2 linked regions of the Geobacillus stearothermophilus ATCC 12980 genome follow. The main gene of each other region encodes a partner of the protein of the gene in region 2 in a complex. Links are inferred from orthologs where the notes say so. Each region holds a gene or a part of one and is shown on either strand. Other genes may lie near its edges.

What was found.
Region 1: the proteins of QSJ10_RS09585 (region 2) and smc are in contact, whole or in part, in a crystal structure (PDB 3ZGX), measured with the Bacillus subtilis proteins. The link is inferred for Geobacillus stearothermophilus ATCC 12980 from one-to-one orthologs.

Annotation. Positions count from the first base shown.
Region 1 is NZ_CP128494.1:986,757-1,001,733, reverse strand. What follows is about bases 5,370-9,518. They hold smc (chromosome segregation protein SMC), read right to left. Parts: upstream 9,134-9,518; coding sequence 5,570-9,133; downstream 5,370-5,569. Other genes in these bases: rnc (ribonuclease III), read right to left, coding at 9,275-9,518; ftsY (signal recognition particle-docking protein FtsY), read right to left, coding at 5,370-5,554. In the rest of the region: rplS (50S ribosomal protein L19), read right to left, coding at 1-187; tRNA (guanosine(37)-N1)-methyltransferase TrmD, read right to left, coding at 323-1,084; ribosome maturation factor RimM, read right to left, coding at 1,084-1,602; QSJ10_RS05390 (YlqD family protein), read right to left, coding at 1,617-2,003; QSJ10_RS05385 (KH domain-containing protein), read right to left, coding at 2,050-2,286; rpsP (30S ribosomal protein S16), read right to left, coding at 2,298-2,570; ffh (signal recognition particle protein), read right to left, coding at 2,665-4,005; QSJ10_RS05370 (putative DNA-binding protein), read right to left, coding at 4,024-4,356; more of ftsY, read right to left, coding at 4,565-5,369; more of rnc, read right to left, coding at 9,519-10,015; acpP (acyl carrier protein), read right to left, coding at 10,197-10,430; fabG (3-oxoacyl-[acyl-carrier-protein] reductase), read right to left, coding at 10,491-11,234; fabD (ACP S-malonyltransferase), read right to left, coding at 11,242-12,183; phosphate acyltransferase PlsX, read right to left, coding at 12,204-13,187; transcription factor FapR, read right to left, coding at 13,171-13,767; ATP-dependent DNA helicase RecG, read right to left, coding at 13,881-14,977. UniProt on the Bacillus subtilis protein: Required for chromosome condensation and partitioning.
Region 2 is NZ_CP128494.1:1,769,101-1,782,914, forward strand. Bases 2,134-5,119 are described here. They hold QSJ10_RS09585 (segregation/condensation protein A), read right to left. Parts: upstream 4,015-5,119; coding sequence 3,253-4,014; downstream 2,134-3,252. Other genes in these bases: QSJ10_RS09575 (hypothetical protein), read right to left, coding at 2,134-2,265; scpB (SMC-Scp complex subunit ScpB), read right to left, coding at 2,312-2,941; QSJ10_RS09590 (DUF309 domain-containing protein), read left to right, coding at 4,258-4,770; QSJ10_RS09595 (GNAT family N-acetyltransferase), read right to left, coding at 4,822-5,119. In the rest of the region: QSJ10_RS09565 (superoxide dismutase), read right to left, coding at 213-1,469; more of QSJ10_RS09575, read right to left, coding at 1,861-2,133; more of QSJ10_RS09595, read right to left, coding at 5,120-5,172; QSJ10_RS09605 (bifunctional 3,4-dihydroxy-2-butanone-4-phosphate synthase/GTP cyclohydrolase II), read right to left, coding at 5,769-6,962; ribE (riboflavin synthase), read right to left, coding at 6,985-7,629; bifunctional diaminohydroxyphosphoribosylaminopyrimidine deaminase/5-amino-6-(5-phosphoribosylamino)uracil reductase RibD, read right to left, coding at 7,632-8,729; QSJ10_RS09620 (hypothetical protein), read right to left, coding at 9,115-9,243; QSJ10_RS09625 (peptidylprolyl isomerase), read right to left, coding at 9,230-9,670; QSJ10_RS09630 (hypothetical protein), read left to right, coding at 9,874-10,191; QSJ10_RS09635 (DUF1002 domain-containing protein), read left to right, coding at 10,403-11,281; lysA (diaminopimelate decarboxylase), read right to left, coding at 11,351-12,670; QSJ10_RS09645 (spore germination protein), read right to left, coding at 13,003-13,814. UniProt on the Bacillus subtilis protein: Participates in chromosomal partition during cell division. May act via the formation of a condensin-like complex containing Smc and ScpB that pull DNA away from mid-cell into both cell halves.

The sequences.
Region 1 (14,977 bases), 780 kb from region 2 along the record:
TGCGGACGGTGAACGTTTCGCTGATGCCCGCTCCGCGCCGTTTGATGACGACACCTTCAAACACTTGGATGCGTTCGCGGTTGCCTTCCACAACTTTCACGTGGACGCGCACCGTGTCGCCCGGGCGGAAATCCGGCAAGTCGGTCCGCAATTGTTCTTTCGTGATCTCTTGGATTAAATGATGCATCATTTTCCACTCCTTCCACAGATGTTCATGCCAATGCGTTTGATCATTGCAGCGGAACATCGTTTTCCGTCCTTAAGCGGACTGCTTCAGTCACACAAAAGATATGATAGCATAAACGCCGGGCACAAGCAATAGTTATTCGCATTGAGAGCCGCTGTTTTCCGTTTCGCGTTCATGTTCCCACTCTTTCAGCCATTGCTTTTGTTTCTCGGTGAGCGGATAGCCGGCGAGCAAATCCGGGCGGCGCAAAAACGTGCGCCGGAGCGACTCCTTCTCGCGCCATTCAGCAATGAGCTGGTGGTTCCCGGAAAGCAAAATGTCCGGCACTTTCATGCCGCGAAAGTCGGCTGGCCTTGTGTATTGCGGATACTCCAGCAGGCCGGAACTGAACGAGTCGTCAACCGGCGACGCTTCGTTGCCGAGCACGCCGGGCAGCAGGCGGACGACGCTGTCGACGATGACCATGGCGCCGAGCTCCCCGCCTGTTAAAATGTAATCGCCGATCGAAATTTCATCGGTCGCCAAATATTGGCGGATGCGCTCATCATATCCTTCGTAATGGCCGCAAATAAGCACCAAATGCTCTTCTTGGGCGAGCTCTTCTGCCTTTTTTTGCGTGTAGCGCTCGCCTTGCGGGCAAAGCAAAATAATGCGCGCGCCAGGCGAGCCGGCTGTCACATGTTCCACCGCGTCGAAGATCGGCTGCGGCTTCAGCACCATGCCGGCGCCGCCACCGTACGGGTAATCATCAACCGTCTTATGCTTGTTGTCGGCAAATTCGCGGAAGTCAACAAGCCGGATGTCCACCGCCCCTTTTTCTTGCGCCTTCTTTAAAATCGACTCATTCAATACGCCGGAAAACATGTCGGGAAACAGCGTCAAAATATCGATCCGCATCATTCAAGCAGCCCTTCCATCGGTCGGATGATGATCGTTTTTTGCGCCGGATCGACGCGAAGAACGACTTCGTCGATGTACGGAATGAGCGCATCGGTGCCGTCGCCGCGCCGGACGACCCAGACGTCGTTCGCCCCCGGCGTTAAAATTTCCCTGACCGTGCCGATCGTTTCTCCTTCTTCCGTTACGACGGTACAGCCGATGATTTCATGGAAATAATACTCGCCTTCCGCGAGTTCACCGAGCTGGCTTTCCGGCACTTTCAGCATCGCTCCTTTAAACGGTTCGACATCGTTGATGCTGTCATAGCCTTCAAACGACAGCAAGTCGAACGATTTATGGACGCGATGGCTTTTCACCGTCACTTCGATCGGCTCGCTGTCGCGTTCGCGGAAAATGTACAGCTTGTTTCCTTTTTTGTATCGCTCTTCCGGAAAATCGGTGCGGGAAATGACGCGCACTTCGCCGCGAATGCCGTGCGTATTGACGATTTTGCCGACGTTAAACCATCGTTCCATTCTTTGCTCCCTCCTTAGCGAATCTCTTTCACGACGCCGTCTTCAACGATAATGGCGCGCGTTTTCGTCACCTCTTCCCAGCGGTCGCCGACGTTCACCTCAATGAGCGCCTCGACTTCCCGCTCTTTCAATTCACTTCCTAACGGTAGCATATGTAACTGTTCAAGCTGAAACTCAAGCAGCTTGATTTTCTCCATCCGGTCGTCGATTTCTTTGGCAAAATATTGCTTTACAAGACTAGCCGGGTATTTCCCGCTTTTCTCCATCCGCTTTTGCTCGAAGCGAAGCTGGCCGCACTCGCGCTCCAACTGCTGCTTGCGCGCCGCAAATGCCGCCGCAAGCTCTTGTTTGCTCCGCTCGGTGACAACTTGCCGCACTTCGACCGTTTGAATGAGCTTCATCCCCATCCCCCTTTACGGCGATATCAAAAAAGGGAGAGGAACATCCTCACCCTTTTTCTTTCACGTGCACAATCACCCGCTTGGGCGATCCAGCGGCGGCGGCATAGACGACCGTGCGGATCGCATGGATCGTCCGTCCTTGTTTGCCGATCACTTTGCCGATATCGTCATCGTGCATCGACAGTTCATAGATGACGGCCGTCTCTTCCTCACGGGTTTCGACCGCCACCGCCTCCGGATGATCGACAAGCGCCTTGACGATCGTTTCAATGAGCGGTTTCATGTGCATCCCGCTTATTTGCCGTATTTCAAGTTATGGAACTTCTCTAAAATGCCTTGTTTCGACAGCAAGCTGCGCACCGTGTCGGACGGTTTGGCACCGTTTTGCAGCCATTTGAGCGCCAGCTCTTCATCGATTTTGATTTCGGCTGGCTCCGCAACCGGATTGTATGTGCCGATCGTTTCAATGAAGCGGCCGTCGCGCGGCGAGCGGGAATCCGCCACAACAATGCGGTAAAACGGTTTTTTCTTTGCGCCCATGCGTTTTAAACGAATTTTTACTGCCATAGTTTGTACGCACCTCCGTATAGTGTTCACACAAGATAGTATATTAACAATTCTTTTTCCGTTTGTAAAGGTTTTTCGCTTAACAGAACATCATTTACATAAATGGGAAGCGAAATCCTTTTTTCTTCCCTTTGGGCATATTCGTCATCATTTTCATCATTTTTTTCATGTCATCAAATTGCTTGAGCAGCCGGTTGACGTCTTGCACGGTCGTGCCGCTCCCTTTGGCGATTCGCCTTTTGCGGCTAGCGTTGATGATTTCCGGATGCATTTTCTCCTCTTTCGTCATCGAGCGGATGATCGCTTCGACGCGGGCGATTTGCTTTTCATCGACTTGAATGTTGGAAAGCCCTTTGATTTTATTGGCTCCCGGCAGCATTTTAATCAGTTCGTCAAGCGGCCCGAGCTTGCGCACTTGGCCGAGCTGCTCCAAAAAGTCGTCAAGCGTGAAGGTGGCCGTGCGCATTTTTTGTTCGAGCTCTTTCGCCTTCTCCTCATCAACGGCGGCCTGCGCTTTTTCAATGAGCGTCAAGACATCGCCCATCCCTAAAATGCGGGACGCCATCCGCTCCGGATGAAACGGCTCGAGCGCATCCAGTTTTTCGCCCATCCCGGCGAACTTGATCGGCGCTCCCGTCACGGCGCGAATCGACAGCGCCGCCCCGCCGCGCGTGTCGCCATCGAGCTTCGTCAAAATAACGCCGGTGATGCCGAGCTGTTCATGGAAGCTTTGCGCGACATTGACGGCGTCTTGACCGGTCATGGCGTCGACAACGAGGAAAATTTCGTCCGGCTTGACCGCCTCTTTCATTTGCTTCAGTTCATCCATGAGCGCCTCATCAATGTGAAGGCGGCCGGCCGTGTCGATCAGCACATAGTCGTAATGCTCTTCTTTCGCCCGCTCGAGCGCCTGTTTCGCGATCTCGACTGGATTGGCGTCCTCGCCGAGCGAAAAGACAGGAACGTTCAGCTGTTTGCCGAGCGTCTCCAGCTGCTTGATCGCCGCCGGGCGGTAGACGTCAGCAGCGACCAGCAGCGGCTTCCGGTTATGGCGCTTGCGCAGCAAGTTGGCGAGCTTCCCAGTCGTTGTCGTCTTCCCAGCCCCTTGCAGGCCAACCATCATGACGACCGTCGGCGGCTTTTTGGCGACCGCGATTTTGCTCTGTTCGCCGCCCATTAACGCCGTCAGCTCCTCTTTGACCACTTTAATCACCTGCTGGCCCGGCGTCAAGCTTTTCATCACTTCCTGCCCGACGGCCCGTTCGCTCACCCGTTTGATGAAATCTTTGACGACTTTAAAGTTGACGTCAGCCTCGAGCAAAGCGAGACGCACTTCGCGCATCATCTCTTTGACATCCGCTTCGGTGACTTTCCCTTTGCCGCGGATGCGGTTCATCACCTGCTGCAAACGTTCGGACAATCCTTCAAACGCCATGGCGGCCACCCCCTTTTTTTAATCAAGTTCATCCAGCTCGCGGACAAGCGCCGCCAATTCGGCGTCAGCGCCGTAATGCCGGCTGATGTAGTCTTTCAGCCGCTCGATGGCCTGCCGCCGCTGTTCATATTTTTGCAGCAGCCCGAGCTTCTCTTCATACTGCTCAAGCATCGCTTCTGTGCGCCGGATGTTATCGTACACCGCCTGGCGGCTCACCTCATATTGTTCAGCAATTTCCCCGAGGGAGTAGTCGTCCAAGTAGTACAGCGCCATGTAATTGCGCTGTTTCGGCGTCAACAGCGCGTGATAAAAATCATACAAATAGTTCATGCGCATCGTTTTTTCGAGCACCGAACGCTCCCTCCCCCGTTGTTAAGTAAATTCCCTTTACAAGTGAGTGTACTTTGTTTTCCGGCTCTTGTCAAGATGAGGACGATTTTTCCCCCCATAAAAGCAAGGCTGGGGCGCGGTTGGCCGCCAGCCTGGCGGGAAAACACGGATGCAGGCCGCGCCGATGCCGTACGAGCCGCTAAACGGCATGCAACTGGCCAACTAGCCGTTATTGTTCATCGAACAAACCGGCAAACAGTCCGTATACATATTTTTCTGCATCAAACGGCTGCAAATCGTCCATCTTTTCGCCGAGGCCGACGAATTTCACCGGGATGGCCAGCTCGTTGCGAATGGCGAGCACGATGCCGCCTTTTGCCGTTCCGTCGAGCTTTGTCAACACGATGCCGGTCACATCGGTCGCTTCTTTAAACAGCTTCGCCTGACTCATCGCATTTTGCCCGGTCGTCGCATCAAGCACAAGCAGCACTTCATGCGGAGCGCCCGGGATTTCGCGGCTGATGACGCGCTTCACTTTTTCAAGCTCTTTCATTAAGTTCACTTTGTTTTGCAGCCGCCCGGCTGTGTCACACAACAACACGTCAACGCTGCGTGCTTTTGCCGCCTGAATGGCGTCGTACATAACGGCCGCCGGGTCGGAGCCGGCCGCCTGCTTAATGACATCGACCCCAACGCGTTCGCCCCATACTTCCAACTGCTCAATCGCTCCGGCGCGGAACGTGTCGCCTGCGGCCAAGAGCACCGATTTCCCTTCCGATTTCAGCTTATGCGCCAGTTTTCCGATCGTCGTCGTCTTGCCAACGCCGTTGACGCCGACGAACAATATGACCGTCAGCCCTCCTTCTTGCATATTCAAGGCGGAAAGCTCGTTGTCATCGGCGCCGGCGCGGTAAATGTCAATCAGTTTTTCCGCGATCACGTCGCGCATTTGCGCCGAATCTTGAATGTTGCGGCGCTTCACTTCCATTTTCAGCTCATCGACCAGTTCCATGACGGTCGCCACGCCGACGTCAGCGGCGATTAAAATTTCCTCCAGCTCTTCGAAAAATTCCTCATCGACTTTCCGGTAGCGGGCGATCAAGTCGTTCACTTTCCCGGCGAGTGAATCGCGCGTTTTCGACAGCCCTTCCTTAAACTTTTCCGTGACGGCATCCGCCTGTTTTGTCCACTTTTCTTTCAACTTTTGAAAAAAGCCCATCGAGGCTCCTCCTTTCTATGACGACACGAGTTGCTTGGAGTCTTCCAAACGGACGGAAACGAGCTTCGAGACGCCCGATTCTTGCATCGTGACGCCATACAGCACGTCCGCCTCTTCCATCGTCCCTTTCCGGTGGGTGATGACGATAAATTGCGTATCGCGGCTGAACCGCTTCAAATATTGGGCGTAGCGCTGCACGTTCGCTTCATCAAGCGCCGCCTCGACTTCATCGAGGACGCAAAACGGCACTGGGCGCACTTTTAAAATCGAGAACAAAAGGGCGATCGCCGTCAACGCCCGCTCACCGCCTGAAAGCAGGCTTAAGTGCTGCAGCTTTTTCCCCGGCGGCTGGGCGACGATCTCCACCCCGGTTTCAAGCAAGTCGTTCGGGTCAGTCAGGCGCAAATCGGCGCGCCCGCCGCCGAACAGCTCGCGGAACACCTCGCCGAAATGAGCGCGGATTTGTTCGAACGTTGAAAAAAACCGTTTTTTCATTTCCTCGTCCATTTCGTCGATCACTTGATGGAGCGTCGCTTTCGCCTCTTCCAAATCGGCTTTTTGCTCGCTCAAAAAACGGTGCCGTTCGGAAACGCGCTCATATTCATCGATCGCTCCTAAATTGACGGTGCCGAGCTCATCGATGGCGCGCTTGATCAGCTTCACTCGCTTGCGCGCCTCTTCGGCCCCGATTTCAAGCGGATAGGCCAAACGGGCCGCCTCAAACGACATTCCATACTCTTCGCCAAGCCGGGTGAGCAAGTTATCAAGCTCAACGTCCAGCCGGTTCAACTTCACTTCTTCGTCTTTGACCACATCGACAAGCTGTTTATGCTGGCGCTTCGCTTCTTTCCATTCCCGCTCCAAATGCTCAAGCCGCCCTTGGCAGTCAAGCCGCTGTTCGCGGCGGCTGGCGATGAGTTCAATCGTTTTTTGCTTGTCTTCTAGCTTTTGCTGCCGCTGTTGCTCCAGTTTGTCCTCGTTCCAGGACGGCGCGTTCATTTCGGCGGCAAGGGCGGCGCGCTCCCGTTCGGCTGCTTCGAGCTCGCGGGCCGTTTCAGCCAATTCCGTTTCAAGCTCCTCCACTGTCCGCCGCGCGTGTTTCACCCGTTCTTTCGTCTCGGCCAAAGCGACTTTTTGTTCTGTGATCGCGGCTTGCAGCGCTTCTTTTGTCGTTTGCTCCGTCTGTTTTTGCGCCTGCAGCCGGCTGATGTCGTCGTCAATCGCTTGCAGCTTTCCGGCAAGCTGCTCAAGCTGTCTGTCAACGGCGACGAGACGGCGGTTGAGTTCCGCCGCTTCACGCTCATCGTTCGCTTTTTCTTCATCGTACAGCGCGAGCCGCTCGTCGATCCGCTTTTTTTGCCAGTCGAGTTCACGTTGTTCGTCTTTTTGCGCCTGCAACGACTGCTGCAGCGCCGCCATCTTCTCTTGCAGCGCAGCCGCCTCCCGTTCCCGCTCCGCCCGCTCTCGCTCTTTCCCTGCGATATCGCGCTCGAGCCGGGCGATCGTTTCATCCATTTCACGCAATTTGGCAGCCATCGCCTCGAGCTCGCGGGCTCGGCCCAACAGCGAAGCCGTCTTTTTCGCCGCCCCGCCGCCGGTCATCGCGCCGCCCGGACTGACGACATCGCCGTCAAGGGTGACGAGCCGATAGCGGTACTGAAGGAGTTTGGCGAGTTCATTGGCTCCTTTTAAGTCCGCCGTGACGATGACGTGGCCAAGCAAATGGGCGATCGCCGCCTGGTGGGCGCGATCGTACTCGACCAGCTCGCTTGCGATGCCGACAAACGCCGGATGGCCGCTGATCATCGCCCGCTCCCGCTCCGACAGGGCGCGCGCTTGAATGACATCAAGCGGCAAAAACGTCGCCCGCCCATGGCCGTTCGTTTTCAAATAGTGGATGGCTTGCCGCGCCGCCGCTTCGCTGTCGACGACGATGTGCTGCATCGCGCCGCCGAGCGCCGTTTCGAGCGCCGTTTCGTAGCGGTCCGGCACGCGGATCAGCTCAACGATTGCACCATGAATACCGGGAAGCCGGTCGCGCGCTTTTAATACTTCCTTCACCCCTTGGAAAAAGCCGGCATAATCGTGTTGCATCTCTTCCAGCCATTGCTTGCGCGCTTTTGTTTGCTGCCGGTATTGACGCGCCTGCTGCAAAAGCGACTCATTCCGTTCGAGCTCCGCCTTTTGTGCCGCAAGTGCGGCCGTCATATGAGCCAGCTTCCCGCTCGTCTCAGCGATGGCTTGTTCAAGGCGGGACTGCTCAGCACGCGAAGCCGCCAGTTTTCGTTCTATCTGCTCGCGTTCAGCAAGATGGTGGCGGTTCGCTTCGTCGAGCGCCGCCCGCTTGGCCTGCAGCTTGCCGATCGCCTGCTCCACATGCGTGCGCTCGTTTTTCAACGCCGCTTGTTCGTGGACAAGGTCGATATAATCGCCCTTTCGCCGCTCGATCTCCTCCTCAAGATCAACCTCATACTCGGAAAGCGACATTTGTTTCTCTTTCAGCTCTTTCTCCAGCGCCGCGGCAGCGGCCTCAAGCCGGGCGAGCTCAGCCCGCTCTGCACGGAGCCGTTCGGCCAGACGGCGCTGTTTCGCCGTTAAAGCGGCGGCAGTCTCCTCAAGCTGCTCTTTCCGCTTTTCTGCATTTTTTTTCCTCTCTTTTAACACTTCCTTCCGGCCTTCGAGTTTTTCAAGCTCCTCGCTTGCCAACAGCAGCACTTGCTGCAGGCCGTCGATCGACTCGTCAATGGCCGCCATTTGGTCGCGCAGCTGTTCGATATGGGCTTCCATTTTGTGCAACGCCGCCGCCAGCGCTCCTTCCTCTTGCTGGTGCCGATCAAGCGCTTCCTTCAGTCCGCTCCATTGCCGGTGCAGCTCCTCGATGTCGTGCACCATAAGCGCCACTTCAAACCGCTCGAGCTCCTCGCGTTTTTCCAAATACTCTTTGGCGATTGACGCCTGCATCCGAAGCGGTTCAAGCTGCTGTTCGAGCTCATGCAAAATGTCGTTGACGCGATGCAAGTTGTCTTGTGTTTCCGCAAGTTTTGTTTCCGCCTTTTTTTTGCGCAGCTTGTATTTCAAGACACCGGCCGCTTCTTCAAAAATCGTACGCCGCTCTTCCGGCTTGCTGCTTAAAATTTCTTCGACCCGGCCTTGGCCGATGATCGAAAACGCCTCCTTGCCAAGCCCGGAGTCCAGAAACAAATCGACAATATCTTTTAAGCGGCACGGCTGGCGGTTGATGAAAAACTCGCTTTCCCCGGAGCGGTAAACGCGCCGGGTGATGCTCACCTCTTGATACTCAAGCGGCAAAAAGCCATCTTCGTTGTCGAGCGTGATCGTCACTTCGGCGACATTCAGCGGCTTGCGCGAGTCGCTGCCGGCGAAAATGACGTCTTCCATTTTTGCCCCGCGCAGCGATTTCGCCGACTGCTCGCCGAGCACCCAGCGGATCGCGTCGGTAATGTTGCTTTTGCCGCTTCCGTTCGGGCCGACAACCGCCGTGACACCGGGGACAAAATCAATCGATACGCGGTCGGCGAATGATTTGAAGCCGATCACATCTAACCGTTTCAGGAACATGATACGATGCTTCACCATCTTTCCGCTTTGATCTCGGCCCGCCGGAGCGGACCGGGACAGGCTGCTGTTTTCAATATACCACCACAGTGCGTCGAGAAAAAATGTTCATACAAAAAGACTGACGTAAAAGCGCCAGCCTTTCTATGGCCGCTCGGCAGCCCGCAGCGTCTCAAGCGCCATTTGTGCCGCATGCTGCTCGGCTTCCTTTTTGGAGCGGCCGACACCGATGCCGAGCTCTTGGCCGTTTAACGCCACGCGGGCGACGAACTCTTTGTTGTGGGCCGGTCCTTTTTCTTCCAAAATGGTGTATTCAAGCGTCCCGCTGCCGTCGCGCTGCACGAGTTCCTGCAGCTGGCTTTTAAAATCCATCACATGAGAAAAAGCACCTTCATCTATTTTTGGAAAGATCGTTTGCCCTAAAAAATGGAGGACCGCCTCCATTCCTTGATCCAAATAAAGGGCGCCGATAAACGCTTCAAACACGTCAGCCAAAAGCGCCGGGCGCGTCCGTCCGCCGGTCAGCTCCTCGCCTTTGCCAAGCAAAACGAGTTCGCCAAACGACAGGGAGTTGGCAAATTTCACAAGCGACGGCTCGCAGACAATGGCCGCCCGCAGCTTTGTCAACTGCCCTTCGCTCATATGTGGGAATTTTTGAAACAAATATTGGGAAACGGTCAGCTCCAGCACGGCGTCGCCCAAAAACTCGAGCCGTTCATTATCCTCGTGAAGCCGCCGCCGATGCTCATTCACATACGATGAATGGGTGAACGCTTGCATCAACAGCTTTTCATTTTGGAAGGTGATCCCGATTTTCCTTTGCAGTTCTTGAAACTTCGCCCGCCTTTTTTCGTGGATGCGTTCTTTGTCTTTTTGTTTTGACATAAAAATGCCCTCCGACTTCGTTCCAGACAAAACTGGCCGTATACTATCCTTTATTATATCCGTTCACCATCCCGCTACGCGAGTGGCAAAGGCGCCTTTTTTCCGCGGCTAGGTCCCGTGTGCCTCTTAAAAAGCAGAGAAAGCCCCGTTCGGAGCAACGGGACTTTGCAAAAAAGCGGGATTACAGATGGCTTTTTATGTAGTTCACAGCATCTCCGACTGTGACAATTTTTTCCGCTTCTTCGTCGGAAATTTCCATGTTGAATTCGTCTTCGAGCTCCATGACCAATTCGACGATGTCGAGCGAGTCAGCACCCAAATCGTCTTTGAACTTCGCCTCGAGCGTCACTTGCGATTCGTCAACCCCGAGCCGGTCGACGATGATTTTCGTGACACGTTCCAATACGTCTGCCATTCTGTTCACCTCCCTTCATGATTATAGTCGATTCTCAGGGAAAATACTAGCCGCCTTTTGTTACGGCATGACCATGCCGCCATCAACGTGAAGCGTCTGGCCGGTCATGTAGCCGGCGGCGTCGGACGCGAGAAACGCCACAACGCGGGCGACGTCATCCGGCTCGCCGAAACGGGCGAGCGGAATTTGTTTTAACATTTCCCCCTTCAATTCCTCGCTGAGTGCTTCGGTCATATCGGTTGTAATGAATCCCGGTGCGACGGCGTTGACGGTGATGTTCCGGCTGGCGAGTTCGCGCGCGGCCGTCTTCGTCAATCCGATGACGCCGGCTTTGGCCGCCACGTAGTTCGCCTGCCCAGGGTTGCCGATGACCCCGACGACGGAGGCGATGTTGATGATCCGGCCGCCGCGCTGCTTCATCATCGGCCGTGTCACAGCCTTCGTACAAAGAAATACCCCTTTTAAGTTCGTATTAATCACCGCATCCCATTCTTCTTCTTTCATCCGCATGAGCAAATTGTCGCGCGTAATGCCGGCGTTGTTCACCAAAATGTCGAGGCGGCCGAACTGGTCGAGCGCTGTTTTCACCAAGCGCTCCACCTCCTCCGCCCGGGCGACGTCCGCCTGGACGGCGATCGCTTCGCGGCCGAGCGAGCGGATCATCTCAACGACTTCATTCGCTTTTGCCTCGCTGCCGGCATAGTTGACAACGACGTTCGCCCCTTGACGGGCGAGCTCCAAGGCAACCGCCCGGCCGATGCCGCGCGACGCCCCGGTAACGAGGGCGATTTTTCCTTCAAGCATTGTTTTGTTATTCTCCTTTCAGCGCCGCAATGGTCGTTTCCAAGGAAGCGAGATCGTTTACCGCATAAACACGGGCGTTGCGGTCGATTTTTTTCACGAGACCGGACAACACTTTCCCCGGTCCGATTTCGACAAACGTGTCGACCCCAAGCGCCAACAGCGTGCGCACCGACTGTTCCCAGCGCACCGGCGAATAGAGCTGTTCAATAAGAAGACGGGCAATGTCCTCTTTCTTCGTCACCGGCTCAGCCGTTACGTTGGCGATGACGGGAACAGCAGCATCTTCAATGGCCAGGCTGTCAAGAACAGCCTGCAGTTTTTCCGCCGCCGGCTTCATGAGCGACGAATGGAACGGTCCGCTCACTTCCAGCGAAATGACGCGTTTCGCGCCGCGCTCTTTCGCCAACTGCCCCGCCTTTTCCACTCCCGCTTTCGAACCGGAGATGACGATTTGCCCCGGGCAGTTGAAATTGGCCGGCTCAACCGGATGGCCTTGGGCGGCAATTTCGTTCGTCACCGCTTCGAGCGCCTCTGCCTCCATCCCTAATACGGCAGCCATCGTCCCTTCGCCGGCCGGCACCGCTTCATCCATCAGCTCGCCGCGGCGGCGCACCGCATAGACAGCGTCGGCAAACGACATGGCGCCGGCGGCCACGAGCGCCGTGTATTCACCCAAACTATGGCCGGCGACGTAATCGGCCTTCAAGCCTTCTCCGTCTACGAGCTGAAGCAAGGCGATGCTAGCGGTCAAAAGCGCCGGCTGGGCGTTGTACGTCAGCGTCAGCTCAGCTTGCGGCCCGTTGAACATGAGCGAAGAAAGCGGAAATCCGAGCCGCTCGTCAGCCGCCTCAATCACCGCACGGGCGCGGGCGTCGCGGTCGGCGGCGTCCTTGGCCATGCCGACCGTTTGCGACCCTTGTCCCGGAAATAAAAAGGCGATTTTACCCATTTTGCTTCCTCCTTTATCCATTATGCCCGCTCGAGCTCCGCTTTGATCGTGCCAATGACATCATGGGCCACTATCTCGCGCGCTTGGCGGACGGCATGGAAAATAGCGTTCGCATCGGATGAGCCGTGCGCTTTAATGACCGGAGCGTTCAAGCCGAACAACGCCGCCCCGCCGTATTCGGAGTAGTCCATCATCTTTTTCAGTCCGGCGAGCTTCGGCTTGAGGACAGCGGCGGCGAGTTTTGCGACCGCGCCGCTTGTCAGCGTCTGCTTGAGCAACGAAAAAAGCGCCATCGCCGTTCCCTCGATCGTTTTTAAGGCGACATTGCCGGCAAACCCATCAGCGACAACGACATCGGCCACGCCATTGAGCAAATCGCGCGCCTCCACATTGCCAATGAAATGAAGGTTCGTTTCTTTCAGCAAGGAGAACGCCCGCTTCACGGTTTCATTCCCTTTTTGATCTTCGGTGCCGACGTTGAGCAGGCCGATGCGCGGCTTGGCGATGCCCCGCACTTGTTGGGCATACACGTGCCCCATAATCGCATATTGCTGCAAATGCTCCGGGCGGGCGTCGACATTGGCGCCGACATCCAAAAAGACAAACCCCCGCCCGTCTAGCGTAGGCAATGTCGGCGCGAGCGCTGGCCGGTCGATGCCGGCAATCCGCCCAACGACAAACAGCCCAGCCGCCATCAACGCACCAGTATTGCCGGCCGATATGCACGCGTCAGCGCGTCCTTCTTTCACTTCTTCCGCCATGCGCACCAACGACGAGTTTTTTTTGCGCCGCACAGCCCGCACCGGCTCATCGGTCGCTTCAATCACCTCATCGGCATGGAGGATCGACAGGCGCCCTCCGTCCGGCACATGCGGACGGATTTTCGCTTCGTCGCCGATAAGCGTAATATGAATGTCGGGAAAATGCGCGGCGGCTCGAGCCGCCCCAAGGACGATTTCGCGTGGAGCATGGTCGCCTCCCATGGCATCAATCGCGATGTTCATTGCTGTCGCCATCCTTTTTCTCTATGTTTGAACGATACATCTCGAACGTTCCGGAAAACACGAGCTCTTGGCCGACGTAGCTGTTTACGTCGACAATCGTGCGCCCGTTCGCCGTTTTGCCGGTCACCTTCGCCTTCGCCACCACCCGTTCGCCTTCCTTGACTTGACGAACAAAGCGGATCGTCGCTTTCGCCGTCAGCGCCAATTCGTCATGGATTACGGCAACGGCGAGCGAATTCGCCTGGGCGAACAAATGATGGCCGCGGGCGATGCGGGTGCGCCGGAACACATGATCTTCTTTCACATCGAAAATGGAAATGGCGCTCTCATCCGGCTCAATGTCGATAATATCGCCGATCACTTCCTCAAGCGGCAGCGCCCGCACTTTATCCGCGAACGACTGGCGGGCGACATGTTTAATGCGCTCGCGCAGCTCCGGAATCGACAGTTCAAGCCGGTCGAGGCGGATCGTCTGCACGCTGACTGAGAACTTTTCTGCCAGCTCTTCGTCGGTAATAAACGGATTTTCCCGGATCGTCTCCTGCAGCAGCCGTTGCCGTTCGCGTTTGCTTTTTCTCATCGATTCGTTACACCGTCCGGTTTTATGACTAGGTACTAAAAGTAATATATAATATCAAAAAACGGAATGCAAGCAGAAAAAGTGAAAAGCGGTCACATTTTGCCGCCTGCCTATTAATCTAGCTTTTCTCCATCGAGCACGCCGGACGCCTCAAGTTCGGCGCGCAGCCCCGCGTACGCTTCATCACTCCAAAACGCCGTCGTCGACACGAGTTTGGCGGCATCGCGGCGCGCGACTTCCAAGATGCGGTAATCATGCACCGGATCGCCAAATTGAAACTCCGGAAGCCCGCTTTGTTTCGTGCCGAAAAAATCGCCTGGACCACGCAGCTCCAAATCCTTTTCCGCCAGCACAAACCCGTCCGTCGTCTCCGTCATGATGCGCATCCGTTCTTTGCCGACTTCCGATTTCGGGTCGGCAATTAAAATGCAGTATGACTGGGCGTCCCCCCGCCCGACCCGGCCGCGCAGCTGATGAAGCTGGGCAAGTCCAAACCGTTCGGCGTCATAGATGACCATCACGGTGGCGTTCGGCACATTCACCCCGACTTCCACGACCGTTGTCGAAACGAGCACATGAATGCGGTTTTCACTGAACGCTCGCATCACCGCTTCTTTTTCATCGGCCGACAGCCGGCCGTGCATGAGGCCGATCTCATATTTCCCGCGGTAGTAGTGGACGAGCTGACTATGAACATCAATGGCATTTTGCACATCCAATTTTTCCGACTCTTCAATAAGCGGACAAATGACGTACGCCTGATGCCCCCGACGAAGCTCTTTTTCGATAAAATCGAGCACACGCGCGAATTGATGATGCTTGACCCAATACGTTTCCACTTTCTTCCGCCCGGCCGGCATTTCGTCGAGCACTGATACGTCCATATCGCCGAACGCCGTGATCGCCAGCGTGCGCGGAATCGGCGTCGCCGTCATCATCAGCACGTCCGGGGCATGCCCCTTTTCGCGCAAAATGCGACGCTGCTCGACGCCAAACCGGTGCTGCTCATCAGTAATGGCGAGGCCGAGCCGGCGAAACTGTACACCTTCTTGAATCAACGCATGCGTCCCAATGACGATGTCGATCGCCCCTTCCTCCAATTCCGCAAGCAGCTCTTTGCGCCTCTTCCCTTTCACGGAGCTTGTCAACAGCGCCAGCGTGACATCTGTGCCGGCAAACAGGTCGGCGAGCGAGCGGGCATGCTGCTCAG
Region 2 (13,814 bases):
CCCTTCATTCCGAAGGTGTCCGTTCTAACCATATTCGATCGTATGGATTGGCTAAAGCCTACCAACATTCAGCTGAGGCTGTCCCAAAAGATCGTCCTCTTTGAGAGAGATACAATATATCGTGTCGCCGAAGTGATTTGTTCCTACCTCTTGTAATAAAAAAGGGTGTCCCGTTGTGTTTGGGACACCCTCAGACTTCTTTCGGAAAGATGTTAAAACGGCTGCCAGCGCAGCTTCCGCGCCTCATGAAAACGCGCTTCGACATCGCGCCAATTGACGACGTTCCACCAATGTTCGATGTATGCCGCCCGGTCGTTTTTATATTGCAAGTAATAGGCGTGCTCCCATACATCGAGCACAAGAAGCGGAATCACATCCCATTGCGCCATGTGCTGGTGTTTTTCCGCCTGCAAAATTTCCAGACGGTGCGCTCGCGGCGCCCAAACGAGCAGCGCCCAGCCGACCCCTTCGGCGCTTTTCGCCGCTTCGGTGAAATGACGGCGAAAGGCGGTAAAACTGCCAAAATCGCGCTCGATTTGCGCCCGCAGCTCCCCGCGCGGCTCGCCGCCGCCCTCTGGATGCATGTTGTACCAAAAGATTGTATGCAAATAATGCCCGGAGCCGTGGAACGCCGCTTCCCGCTCCCAATGCTTCAGCAGTTCAAAATTGTTCGTCCGGCGCGCTTCGGCCATCATGCGCACCGCCTTGTTCAGACCATCGACGTAGCTTTGATGATGCTTCGTATGGTGAAGGCGCATAATTTCTTCGGAAATATGAGGTTCAAGCGCATCATAGCTGTACGGCAAAGGCGGCAGCACATGCCTGCCAGGCGGGATCGGCTGTTGCCGCTCTTCGTCATGAAGGTCCGAAGGGAGCGACGAAGCCGGTTCTGCCTGTGCTGTTGCCGAATCAAAAGGCTGCTCCGACTCTTCCTCCCGCTTCCCCTCTTCGCCGACGTCCAGCCGTTCTTCCTCGCCGTCTTCGCCAACACCGCCCGATTCAACCAGCGGCGCTTCCTCTTCCAGAAACAGCGCCTCTTCGTCTTTTTCGGCGGCCGAAAAGTCCGCAAGACGGACGGCCCGGTTGTACACGTCGTCAACAAGACGCTGGAGTTCGGAAACCGCTTCCTCTGTCCACGCACCGTTCCGTTCGTCAATATACGCCAACAAGGAAGAAAGGCCAACATCCTCAGCTGCCCCGCGCACGGACAAGGCATGCTCCACCTGCCTTCCCCATTCGGCCGACTCTTCGGCATAGCGGCAAAGCGCGGCGGCGTATACGTCATCAACAAGGCGCTGAAGCTCGCGGACGGCCTCTTCCGTCCACTCGCCGTCATGCGCGGCAATGAACCCGCACAGCGACGAAGCGCCATCCGTGCTGGCTCCGCGCAACGCCAACGCTTTCTCAACTTGTCTTGCCCATTCGTTCACCTCAGCGGCATACTGGGCGAACTTCTCTTGATCGTTCATTTGGTAAAAACCTCCTCCTGCTTTTTTCGCCATATCGTATGCCTGCTTGCGGAAATCGTTCTTGTCCGCATTCACCCAAATTTTTGGCTGCTCATACATAGAGGAGCGAGGGCATACTCAGCTGAAAAAACAGAAGGAGGGGAAAAGCATCTATTACGTCCAAGGCATGCAGTCGCCGCTGATGGCCGACCATATGGCGCGCGAAGAATGTTACTACTTGCAAAAGCTGGCGGAAACGACCGGCGAAGTGAAAGCTCCGGCCTGCGATCCGACCAAGCCGCGCACACAATAGTCCATAAGAAAAAAAGCGGTTCGCCCGAAGGAACCGCTTTTTCTTGCCCGTATAGCCGTTTTGCCGGCCCCGCCAAGCACGGAACACACGGCTTTTGTTTCACTGCGGCGCGCGCTCTGGCAAGCGGCACTCGCCGGTTTCCGCCCATTCGCTGACAAGCGCCTGCAGCGTTTTGGCGTCTACCTCAGCAAAATAACGGCGCAATTCCTCTTCATCATGAATGTAGACGCGCTTTCGCTTCCGATACGCCGGATTTTTCCATAAACAGACAAAAGCAATGATGTCGCGCAAACGAATGTCGCGCCCGTTAGCCGTAAACAGTGGATCGCTTTCATACGGCAGCCAATCAAGCAGCGCCGCCTCAAAATGGCGCAAATACAACACAGACAGCGTCCGCTCTTCGCCGCCGTCGCGGTACGTGACTTCCGATCGGTTGAAGTAGTCCTCAAACGTATTCGACTGCGATTTTTGCAATTCTTCGCCGTGCAGGCGGCAAATGTTCATGAGCGCACCCCTTCCCGGTCAGCCGTTTTTTCTTTAGTTTACCATATTACGGCTGTCCGTCGCTCAAATTTTCCGCCAATTTTCCGAAAAACAAGTCAGCTTCCCGCTCAACCTCGCCATCGTCCGTCCATTCTGGCAGCGGCGGCAGTTCTTCAATCGTTTTCAGGCCGAAATAGTCGAGAAATTCGGCCGTCGTCCCGTATAAAATCGGCCGCCCAGTCCCTTCGGCGCGGCCGACTTCTTTAATGAGCGCCCGCGCCATGAGTGTCTGCAGCGGCTTGTCGCTTTTCACGCCGCGGATTTCCTCGATTTCAGCGCGCGTAATCGGCTGGCGGTAGGCGATAATGGCGAGCGTCTCGAGCGCCGCCTGCGACAGCGGCGACGCTCCCGGCGCTTCGACCAGCTTTTTCAAATACGGAGCATACTCTTTCTTCGTCGCCAATAAAAACACGCCGCCCAGCTCGACCAGCTGAATGCCGCGTTCTTCGCGGCAGCAGTCTTCCTGGAGCGCCGCCATCACTGCTTTCGCCTCCGGCTCGCCAATATCCAAAACAGCGGCAATTTGGGCAAGCGACAGCCCCTCGTCGCCAGCGGCAAACAACAGCGCTTCCACGATCGCTTTGAATGGAGCCGGCGCACCAGCAGCGCTGTTTGTTTTCATTTCCTTTTGGTCCATTCTCCCTTCTCCCCTTTCCTTTTTCACCGTTTTGATCGCAACTGCAGCCATCTTGCGGCTTCCCGGCATTTTCCGCGAAAATGCAGGACTGGCGCGTGATTTTCATCCCCGGGTGAAGGGCAAAACGTTGCCCATGAGACTTTTTCGTGAAGATGCGCATGCCTTGAGCAGACATTTTCACGCCTGGGCGAAGAGCAAAACTTGCTCATGAGCCTTTTCCGAATCAGCAGCTGTCCGTCTCTCCTTCGCACCGACCATCAGCCGATGGGCCCAGCAGGCAAAAGGAAAGCGGTCCGCCATCGCGAACCGCCTCAACCGGCCAGATGATTGGCGGCGAGAAACAAATCGCTGAAATTCCGCTCTTGCTCAACGATGATTTTATTTTGTTTCATTAATTCCAAAATAGCCAAAAAAGTGACAACGATATACGAACGGTCGCAGGACGGAAATAACTCATAAAAGTTTTTCCGTTCTTTCGCCTGCTGCAGTTCATGCAAAATTTCCGCCATCCGCTTTTCAACGGAAATATCTTGGCGGGCAATTTTCGTCCGCATCGGTTTTTGCAGTTTTTTGCGGCGCAACAGTTTTGACAGGGCGCCGAGCATATCGTAGACGTTGACATCAAGCGGCGCGGACGCTTTTTTTTCATCGGCGTACGCGCTCAAGTCACTCGGGGGTTTTGTAAACAGAAGCGCCCGTTCTTCTTCGCGCCGCTTCAGCTCGCGTGCAGCTTCCTTAAACTTTTTGTACTCAAGAAGCCGCTGCATCAGCTCTTCGCGCGGATCGTCCGCCTCGGCGAATTCCAAGCTGTCGTCTTCGGCGTGTTCGTCGGACACCGGCAGCAGCATTTTGCTTTTCATCGCCAACAGCGTAGCCGCCATAACCAAATATTCGCTGGCGATATCAAGCTCAAGCTCTTGCATGGCGTGAATGTACGCCATATACTGTTCCGTAATTTGCGCCACCGGAATGTTGTAAATATCGATCTCATAGCGGTTGATTAAATGCAAAAGCAAGTCAAGCGGCCCTTCAAACGCTTCAATTTTGACGTTATACGGCACTTGCACATCCATCCCACCATTTTTCCGCAGCCATTCCCCGCGCCGATGCGCACATTGGAGAACCTTGCTGGCAATATACTTATTGTATCATAATTCCGCGGCGAAGCGAACGGAAATGAGACGGTTTTTGCCTCGAACGCCATGAAAACGTATAATACAAGGAGAGCCCTGCCGCAACGCCGGCAGCTGCACGGCTTTGCCTGGCAACAAGGTCGCCTACCGCGAAACACGCCTCGGCGAAAGGAACGATGGCCCATGTATCCAAAAGCATATATCGACTATTTAGTCCATTTCCATGGCGACCGCGATTATTTCGAATGTCATGAGATTTTAGAAGAACAATGGAAGCGCGACGGACGGAAACGGGAATGGCTCATTCTCATCCAAATTGCCGTCGCCTTTTACCACTACCGGCGCGGCAACAGTTCCGGCGCGCTCCGCCTTATCAAACGGGCGCGGACGTTGCTTGAGGAGGCGCGCGGGATGATCCGCCGGCTCGGCCTTGACGAGAAGGAGTTGGCCGTGCTGCTTGAAGAGGCCGCCGAGCGGATTGCCCGCGGCGAACCGTATGAAAGCATTGAGCTGCCGATTCGCGACCGCTCCCTGTACGAACAGTGCCAAGCCGCCTGCGCCGAGCGGCAGCTTGTTTGGGGGCAGGCGAGCGATCTCACTGATATCGACCTTGTAGACAAACACCGGCGGCGCGACCGTTCGGACGTCATCGCCGCCCGCGAACAAAAAAAGCGGGCGAAAGCAGAAGGGACATAACCCCTCTGCCGCCCGCAACAGCGCGGCGTTGCGCCGATTTGTCTCGTTGGGCTAGCACGTTTGGCATTTATCGAAAAACGAGGCGGTCCACTCGTTCGCGCATAGCCGACGGTCGGGGTACGCCTCTTTCAACGCCTTGACCATCTGTTTTCCGATCCCTTGGTGGCGATGCGATGGATTGACGCTGATGTGCTGGATTTGCACAACATCAGGAGCGCACAACAGGACGCCGATAATGCCGACGATATCGTCCCCTTCCTTCCATAAAAACAGCTGCCAGTCGCTGTTCGTTTCATACTGTTTGATTGTCTGCTGGAGCCGTTTCAAATCTTTTTCCGTCGGCATAAACGACAACAGTCCCATGGCGATTTTCTCATAGTTTTTTCGATAACGGATCAACATAAAAATCCCTCATTATCGACAAACGCTTTTCCGAAAAGGAAAACACGTTGTCATTTTCTCTATACGTATTATAAACATTCTCACCGATATTGTGAACCATTTCATGCCTTTTTACACAAATGTCCGCAAAACGTTCGCCATCTCAATGGCCGAAACGGCCGCTTCCCAGCCTTTATTGCCCGCCTTTGTGCCGGCCCGTTCAATGGCTTGCTCGATCGTATCGGTCGTCAATACGCCGAAAATGACCGGGACGCCGCTTGAGAGCGCGGCGTGGGAGACGCCTTTGGCCGCCTCGCTGCACACGTAGTCAAAATGGCTCGTCGCCCCGCGGATGACGGCGCCGAGCGCAATGACGGCATCAAACTGCTTCGATTCCGCCATTTTTTTTCGCGAGGAGCGGAATTTCAAATGCGCCCGGCACCCAGGCGACCGTGATGTCATTGTCGCTGACGCCATGGCGCGTCAAACCGTCGATCGCCCCTGACAAAAGCTTGCCCGTAATGAATTCATTAAAACGAGAAACGACGATGCCGATTTTCAACCCGGTGCCGACTAAATTTCCCTCAAGAACCCGCATGTTTTTTCTCCTCCTGTTTTCAAAAATGAAGCATATGCCCTAGTTTTTCATATTTCGTGCGCAAGTATTTTTCATTTTCTTTTTTCGCTGGCATTTGAAGCGGCACCCGTTCGACAACTTCAAGCCCGTGCCCTTTCAAGCCGGCGATTTTGCGCGGATTGTTCGTGAGCAGACGCATTTTCGTGACGCCAAGGTCTTTTAAAATTTGCGCACCAATGCCGTAGTCGCGCAAATCGGCCGGGAAGCCGAGCTTTTCGTTCGCCTCGACCGTATCGTAGCCTTGCTCTTGCAGCTTATAGGCGCGCAGTTTGTTCATCAGGCCGATGCCGCGCCCCTCTTGACGCATGTAAAGCAGCACCCCACGCCCCTCGGCTTCGATTTGCCGCAGCGCCGCATGCAGCTGCGGACCGCAGTCGCACCGATACGAACCGAACACATCACCGGTTAAACACTCGGAGTGGACGCGCACAAGAATCGGTTCATCGGGAATAATGTCTCCCTTGACGAGCGCCACATGCTCCTTGCCATCAAGCACGTTCGTGTAGCCGACGGCGCGAAACTCGCCGAACTCAGTCGGCAGCCAAATGTCGACCTCGCGCTTCACTAGTTTTTCCCGCTGGCTCCGATAGGCGATCAAATCTTTGATCGTGATCATTTTCAATCCGAATTGGTCGGCGATTTGCCGCAAATCCGGAACGCGCGCCATCGTTCCGTCCTCTTTCATGATTTCGCAAATGACGCCAGCCGGCTTCGCCCCGCAAAGGCGGGCCAAATCGACCGCCGCTTCCGTATGGCCGGCGCGCCGCAGGACGCCGCCTTGTTTGGCAATCAATGGAAAAATATGGCCAGGCCGTTTAAAATCGCTCGCTTTCACATTTGGATCGAGCAACGCCCGAATGGTCGCCGCCCGCTCGTAGGCGCTGATTCCGGTCGTCGTCGTCTTGTAGTCGATGCTGACGGTAAACGCCGTCCCATGAGCGTCGGTGTTATGCGCGACCATCGGCTCAAGCCCGAGCCGCGCCGCCAACTCTTCCGTAATCGGCACGCACACAAGCCCGCGGCCATGGGTGATCATAAAATTAACGACATCCGGCGTCGCTTTTTCAGCCAATGCGACAAAATCGCCCTCATTTTCCCGGTCTTCGTCGTCGCAGACGATGATCACTTCGCCGTTTTTCAGCGCGTCCAGTGCCGCTTCAATCGTGTCAAACATCTGAAGTTGCCCCCTATCCCGTTTATTTATAGCCATGCCGCTCCAAAAATTCGCTCGTCACTCCAGAAGGCAGCTCCTCTTTCGCGGCAAGAAAAGCAGCGACGTATTTGCCGATCATATCGCACTCGATATTGACGAGGTCGCCCGGCTGCTTTTCGCCTAAAATCGTCGCTTCACGCGTATGCGGAATGAGCGAAATGGTGAACGTGCGCTCGCTCAGACCGAAAATCGTCAAGCTCGTCCCATCGACGGCGACCGATCCTTTATAAATCATGTACGGGCGAAGCGGGGGAGGCGCTTCAATTTCATAGTAGACGGCGTTCGCCTTCGGCCATCGGCGGACGATGCGCCCGACGCCGTCCACATGACCGGTGACGAAATGGCCGCCAAACCGCCCGCCAGCCGCCATCGCCCGCTCTAAGTTCACTTTCGATCCCGGCTTCAATGTTTTGAGCGCCGTCGCCTTGACGGTCTCCGGCATGACATCGACGGTAAACCGCCGGTCAGTAAACGACGTGACGGTCAGGCAGACGCCGTTGACGGCGATGCTGTCGCCGAGGCGAACGTCTTCGAGCACCCGGCGGGCGCCAATCGCCATCACGATGGCGTCGCCCGTTTGCCTCATTTGTTCAACCGTGCCGACCTCTTCAATAATACCGGTAAACATCCTTACTCCCCCCTCTTTTTCACCGCAGCAACGACTTTTATATCCGGGCCGACCATCTCCAACTGCCGGATGTCAAGCTCCATCACCTCTTCAAGGCGCGAGAAGCCGAGGCCGCCGACCGGCGTCGGCGCTTCGCGGCCGCCGATCAGCTTCGGGGCGATGTAGGCGACCACTTCATTGACCGCCCCTGCCCGGAGGAAACTGTCATGAACGCGCGAGCCGCCTTCCACAAACAGCGACGTAATGCGCTGCTCACCGAGCAGCCGGAGCACGTCGCACACATGAATGTGCGCAGCCGCCATCGGGATGATGCGCACCCCGAGGCGCTCGTATGCCTCGGCCTTTTCCCAGCTGATGCCGCTTCCGGTGATGATCCACGTTTCCGCCTCCCGGTCGGTGACGACATGGGCGTCAAGCGGCGTATGCAAGTTTGTATCCAAAATGATGCGGAGCGGATTTTTCCGTTGCTCCCCGATGCGGACCGTCAACTTCGGATTGTCCGCCAACACGGTGTTGACGCCGACCAAAATGGCGTCATGCTGGGCGCGAAGGCGGTGCACATCTTGGCGCGCCGCCTCGGACGTAATCCATTTGCTTTCCCCGGTCGCCGTCGCAATTTTCCCATCGAGGCTGCACGCGTATTTTAACGTCACAAACGGCGTTTTTGCCGCGATATAGTGAAAAAACACCCGGTTGAGCTCATCCGCCTCTTCTTTCAGCAGCCCGACATCGACCTCAATGCCCGCCCGTCGCAGCTTGTCGATCCCTTTCCCGGCGACGAGCGGATTCGGGTCGGTTGTCGCGATGACGACGCGGCGGACGCCGGCTTGAATGAGCAAATCCACGCATGGAGGCGTTTTGCCGTAATGGCTGCACGGCTCAAGCGTCACGTACACCGTTGCCCCGCGCGCCTTCTCGCCGGCCATGCGGATCGCATGCACTTCCGCATGCGGCTCTCCCGCTTTTAAATGGGCGCCAAGCCCGACGACCGCTCCGCCATTGACCACAACAGCACCGACGACAGGATTGGGGGATGTTTGCCCGATTCCGGCTTTCGCGACATCGAGCGCAAGCCGCATATAATGTTCATCGCGATACACCACACTCCCCCCTTTTTTCTAAAAAAATAAACCCCCGGAACTTCCCCGGGGGTTCGTTGATGAGAGAATGAACCATGATGTGCAGCCAAACAAACAAGAACACTTGTTCGTTAACTATGTCATACCGACCGACACAAAGCGGCCGCCGCTACACCAAACCGGCGCCGGCCGTCCAGGCCGGCCGAAAACAACCGTGCGCACATCGCCATCCTTCTCCCATCCAGACTATACTGTCGGCTCCGGAATCACACCGGATCGTGCCGATACGGCTCGCGGGCTGAGAGGCATAGCGCCTCATCACCGCCGGTCGGGAATTTCACCCTGCCCCGAAGGAGGCTTCACTATATTGTTAGGTTTATTATACCACAAGAGCGGCCGGAAATCATCATTGTACGACCCAAAACCAGTACGCCGCTCCCCACAATAGGCTCATCCCCAGCAAAATGAAAAACAAAAGCCAATTGTTCCGGCTTGTCCGCTCCTCGTCTTCCGTCCGTTGCTTACGGTTCGTCAAATACTTTCACTTCTTTCATCACGTCGCCGTTTTTCATCGTCTTCACGACGTCCATGCCCGATGTCACTTGGCCAAAGACGGTGTGCACCCCATCCAAGTGCGGCTGCGGCTCGTGGACGATAAAGAACTGGCAGCTGCCGGTGTCGCGGCCGCGGTGCGCCATGGACATCGCGCCGATGACATGTCGGTGTGGATTGTTGTCCGTCTCGCACGGGATCGTATAGCCGGCATCGCCCGTTCCATTGCCGCGTGGACATCCTCCTTGGCTGACAAATCCAGGGATGACGCGGTGGAACGTCAACCCGTTATAAAAGCCTTCGTTTGCGAGCTTCTCAAAATTGGCCACCGTCACCGGCGCTTCGTTCGGGAATAGTTCAAATTCGATTTTCCCACCGTTTTCCATCAAAATATATCCTTTTTTCGCCATGGTACTTCAGCTCCTTTTTTGCGCTTCAACCGCTTTTATCATATCATGATTCGAAAGGGAAAGAAAGCCAAAATGCCGCCTCGTCGAACTGCTCATTGTTTTTTTAATATAATATATTTATTATAATTATTTATATGGAATCGGAATGGGTACACTAGTGATGAATGATAGACGTAGCAAAACTGGCAAGGGGGCGTCCGACGGTGTTGTTGATGGCGGTGACGGTAATCGTCTTTTCTGTTTCGTTTCTCCTCATGCCAAAACGGCTTTCAGGCCTTGAAATGTATACAACTTCGCTGTTTGCGGTTTTCTTCGGCCTTTCAACGGATTTGTTTCTCGATGTCAAGTACCATTTATACGGGTATTTTGATGTTGGAGTCGACGGACTGGCCTATGTATTTATTGTTTTCATTTACGTCACCGTCAACCTCCTTGTTTTTAAACGGATACCCGATACATCGTCCGATTTGGGTGCAGGCCGCCTATATCGGCGGATGGTCGCTCTTTTCCTTTTTGTATGAAATGGGGCGCTGAGGACAGAAATTTTTTACTACCACGGCTGAAAGCTTTCCTATTCAGCCGCCTTATATCCGCTTCTGTTTCTGATTTTGCTTTGGCATTTGTTGTTCGTGCGCCGCTTGGCGGCGAAGGCAAAGCGCCGTTACGAATAGAAATTCACGCCAGCGTACGTTATAATGGTAGTGCATGGTTGGTAGATAGGAGGCGAGCAATGTGAAACGAACGATTGCTTCATCGCTGCTTTGGGCGATGCTGCTGGCGTTTCCGGCCATCGCAGCCGCCGATGCCGCGCCGGGTGATGTCATCGTCACGCTTGGTGAAAATTTGACCGCTGAACAAAAACAAAAAGTGCTGGAAGAAATGAAAGCGCCGGACGGAGCGCAGACAATCACGGTCTCGAACGCCGAGGAGCATAAATATTTGGATGGACTCATCCCGAAGGCACAAATCGGCACGCGCGCCATCTCATCGTCCATGATCACCATCGGTGAACCGGGCTCAGGGCTTCACGTTGAGACGCACAACATCACATGGGTGACGAAAGAGATGTATACAAACGCCTTGATCACCGCTGGGGTGAAAGATGCCGATATTTATATCACGGCTCCGTTTCCGGTTTCCGGCACCGCAGCGCTGACGGGGCTGATGAAGGCGTACGAAATTTCGTCCGACAAGGTGATTCCAGATGACGTAAAAAAGGTAGCCAACGAGGAAATGGTGCAAACGGCCAAGCTCGCTGATTCGATCGGCGCGGACAAAGCGGTCGCCTTGCTGGCGAAAATCAAAGAGGAAATCGCCAACAACCCGCCGCAAACGGACGCTGACTTGCGCGCCTTGATTGAAAAAATCGCCAATGATCTTGGCATCACATTAAGCGCCGATGAAATCAACGCTCTCGTCTCCCTTTTTCACAAAATGCAAAACGCCGACATCAATTGGGACCAAGTGAACGACCAGCTGAGCAAGGCGAAAGAGCAGCTGTCTGCGTTTTTGCAGTCAGAAGAAGGGAAAACATTCATCCAAAATTTGATCGACATCCTCAAAGAAATTTGGAATGCCATCAAATCGGCCTTTTCCGCCAACCAACAATGAGAGAAGGCGCCCTGCTGCATTAGGGCGCCTTCTCTTCTTGGCGGCGGCCGTTCTTTTCCAGGGCCGCCTTCATTGGTTGACTTTCGCCTTCAACGGCAAGTCATATTGGATCAAGTCTTCATACGTTTCCCGTTTGACGACGAGCTGGGCGTCGCCGTTTTCGACGAATACGACCGCCGGACGCGGCAGACGGTTGTAGTTGTTCGCCATCGAATAGCCATAAGCACCGGTGCAAAAGACGGCTAAATAATCGCCCGGTTTCGCTTCCGGAAGTGCGATGTCCCAAATGAGCATGTCGCCTGATTCACAACACTTCCCTGCAATGGACACAACTTCCATCCGATCGCCCAACACCCGGTTGGCCAGCACCGCTTCGTATTTCGCTCCATACAGCGCCGGGCGGATGTTGTCGCTCATGCCGCCGTCAACGGCGATATAGGTGCGGACGTTCGGCACCTCTTTTCGCGAGCCGATCGTATAAATCGTCGTTCCGGCATCCCCCACGAGCGAGCGGCCGGGCTCAATCCAAATTTCCGGCATCGGAAGTTGATGCACTTCCGCCTGTGTTTTCACCTCATCCACGATACAGTCGACATACGCTGACACCGGAATCGGGTCGTCTTCATCCGTATAGCGGATGCCAAAGCCGCCGCCAAGGTTGACGACCGCAGGAACGAACCCACACGTTTTGTGCCATTCGGCCAGCTTCGCAAACACTTTTCGTGCGGCGAGCACAAAGCCGGTCGTTTCAAAAATTTGCGATCCGATATGGCAATGGACGCCGAGCAGTTGAAACGCAGCCGACGCCATGACGCGCCGGAACGCTTCATCCGCTTGACCGTTATTCAAATCAAAGCCGAACTTCGAGTCTTCCTGTCCGGTTAAAATGTAATCGTGCGTATGCGCCTCAACCCCTGGCGTCACGCGAAGCAAAACCGGAACCGCTCGACCGGATGGCCCCACCAATTGTTCAATCAGCTCGAGCTCGTAAAAGTTGTCGGCCACGATGCAGCCGACCCCGTGTTCAAGCGCCATCGCCAGTTCATCCCAACTTTTGTTGTTGCCATGGAAATGGATGCGCTCCGGCGGGAACCCGCCGGCCAAAGCCGTATACAGCTCTCCGCCTGAGACGACATCGAGCGACAATTGTTCCTCAGCGGCCAGCTGCACCATGGCAACTGAAGAAAACGCCTTGCTGGCGTAGGCGACTTGCGCCTGCACGCCATGGCGGCGGAACGCTCCCTTAAACGCGCGCGCCCGCGCGCGGATCAAAGCAACGTCATAAATATAAAGCGGCGTTCCATACGTTTTCGCCAACTCGACCGTATCGACGCCGCCAATTTCCAAGTGCCCTTTTTCATTGACGCGGCTCGTCCCATGAAAAAACATTGAAATCCCTCATTCCTCATCAAAGTGGCGCAAACATGCATACCAAAAGCAAAAAAGACAGTTTCGCAACCGGCGCCTGCCTTGAAAAAAACAAAGCCGCAGAGCAATCAGCCCCGCCGCATGGCAGGCTGTCATACAGCCGCGTGCGCCCTCTGCATCGAGCGCCCGCCCTCCTTAGGCGGACGGACGACTTGCCAATGGCGCTTGCAAAGGTGCGAAACGTCAAGTATAACGTATCATAATTATAAAAAAGTTTCAATAGCGCCAAAAGGGAGAAAGCGGCCGTCCATATATGCCAATGGAAACGGCCGCTTGTGCGATGACGACCTGCGTCATGTCGGTTGCTTTCGCACGTCCTGCGGATGAACGATGCTCGGACGCACTTTCGCCCCGGCCGCCGAGCGGCGGACGACAATTTGCATAAATGCCGCCGGGTCAAACGGAATGAACGGCCATAAGTACGGCGTGTTGAGGGAACGGATGCTAACGAGCCAAAGCAAATAAACCGTCGCGCCGATGACGAATCCGGGCACCTTAAACAAGAAGACGAGCACGACGAGCGCCAGGCGGGAAATTTTATTGGCCACGCTCAGCTCATAGCTCGGCGTTGCAAATGAACCGATCGCCGCGACGGAAACATACAAGATGACTTCCGACACAAACAGCCCAACGTCAATCGCGATTTGCCCGATCAAGACAGCGGCGATCAAGCCCATCGCCGTAGAGAGCGGCGTCGGCGTATGAATGGCTGCCATCCGCAAAAGCTCAATTCCAAAATCAGCGATCAAAATTTGCACGATGATCGGAATATTCGTTTGCTTGTTCGGACCGATGAACCCCCACTCTTTCGGCAGCAGTTCAGGCTCAAGGACAAACAGCACCCAAAGCGGCGGCAAAAACAACGACGTCAAAATGCCTAAAAACCGCACCCAGCGCACAAACGTCCCGACCCCTGGCGACTGCCGGTATTCCTCGGCATGCTGGACGTGGTGAAAAAATGTTGTCGGCGTGATGATGACGCTTGGCGATGTATCAACCATAATGAGCACGTGCCCTTCAAGCAGGTGCGTCGCTGCTACATCTGGCCTCTCGGTGTAACGGACGAGCGGGTACGGGTTGTATCCTTGCTTGACTAAAAACTCTT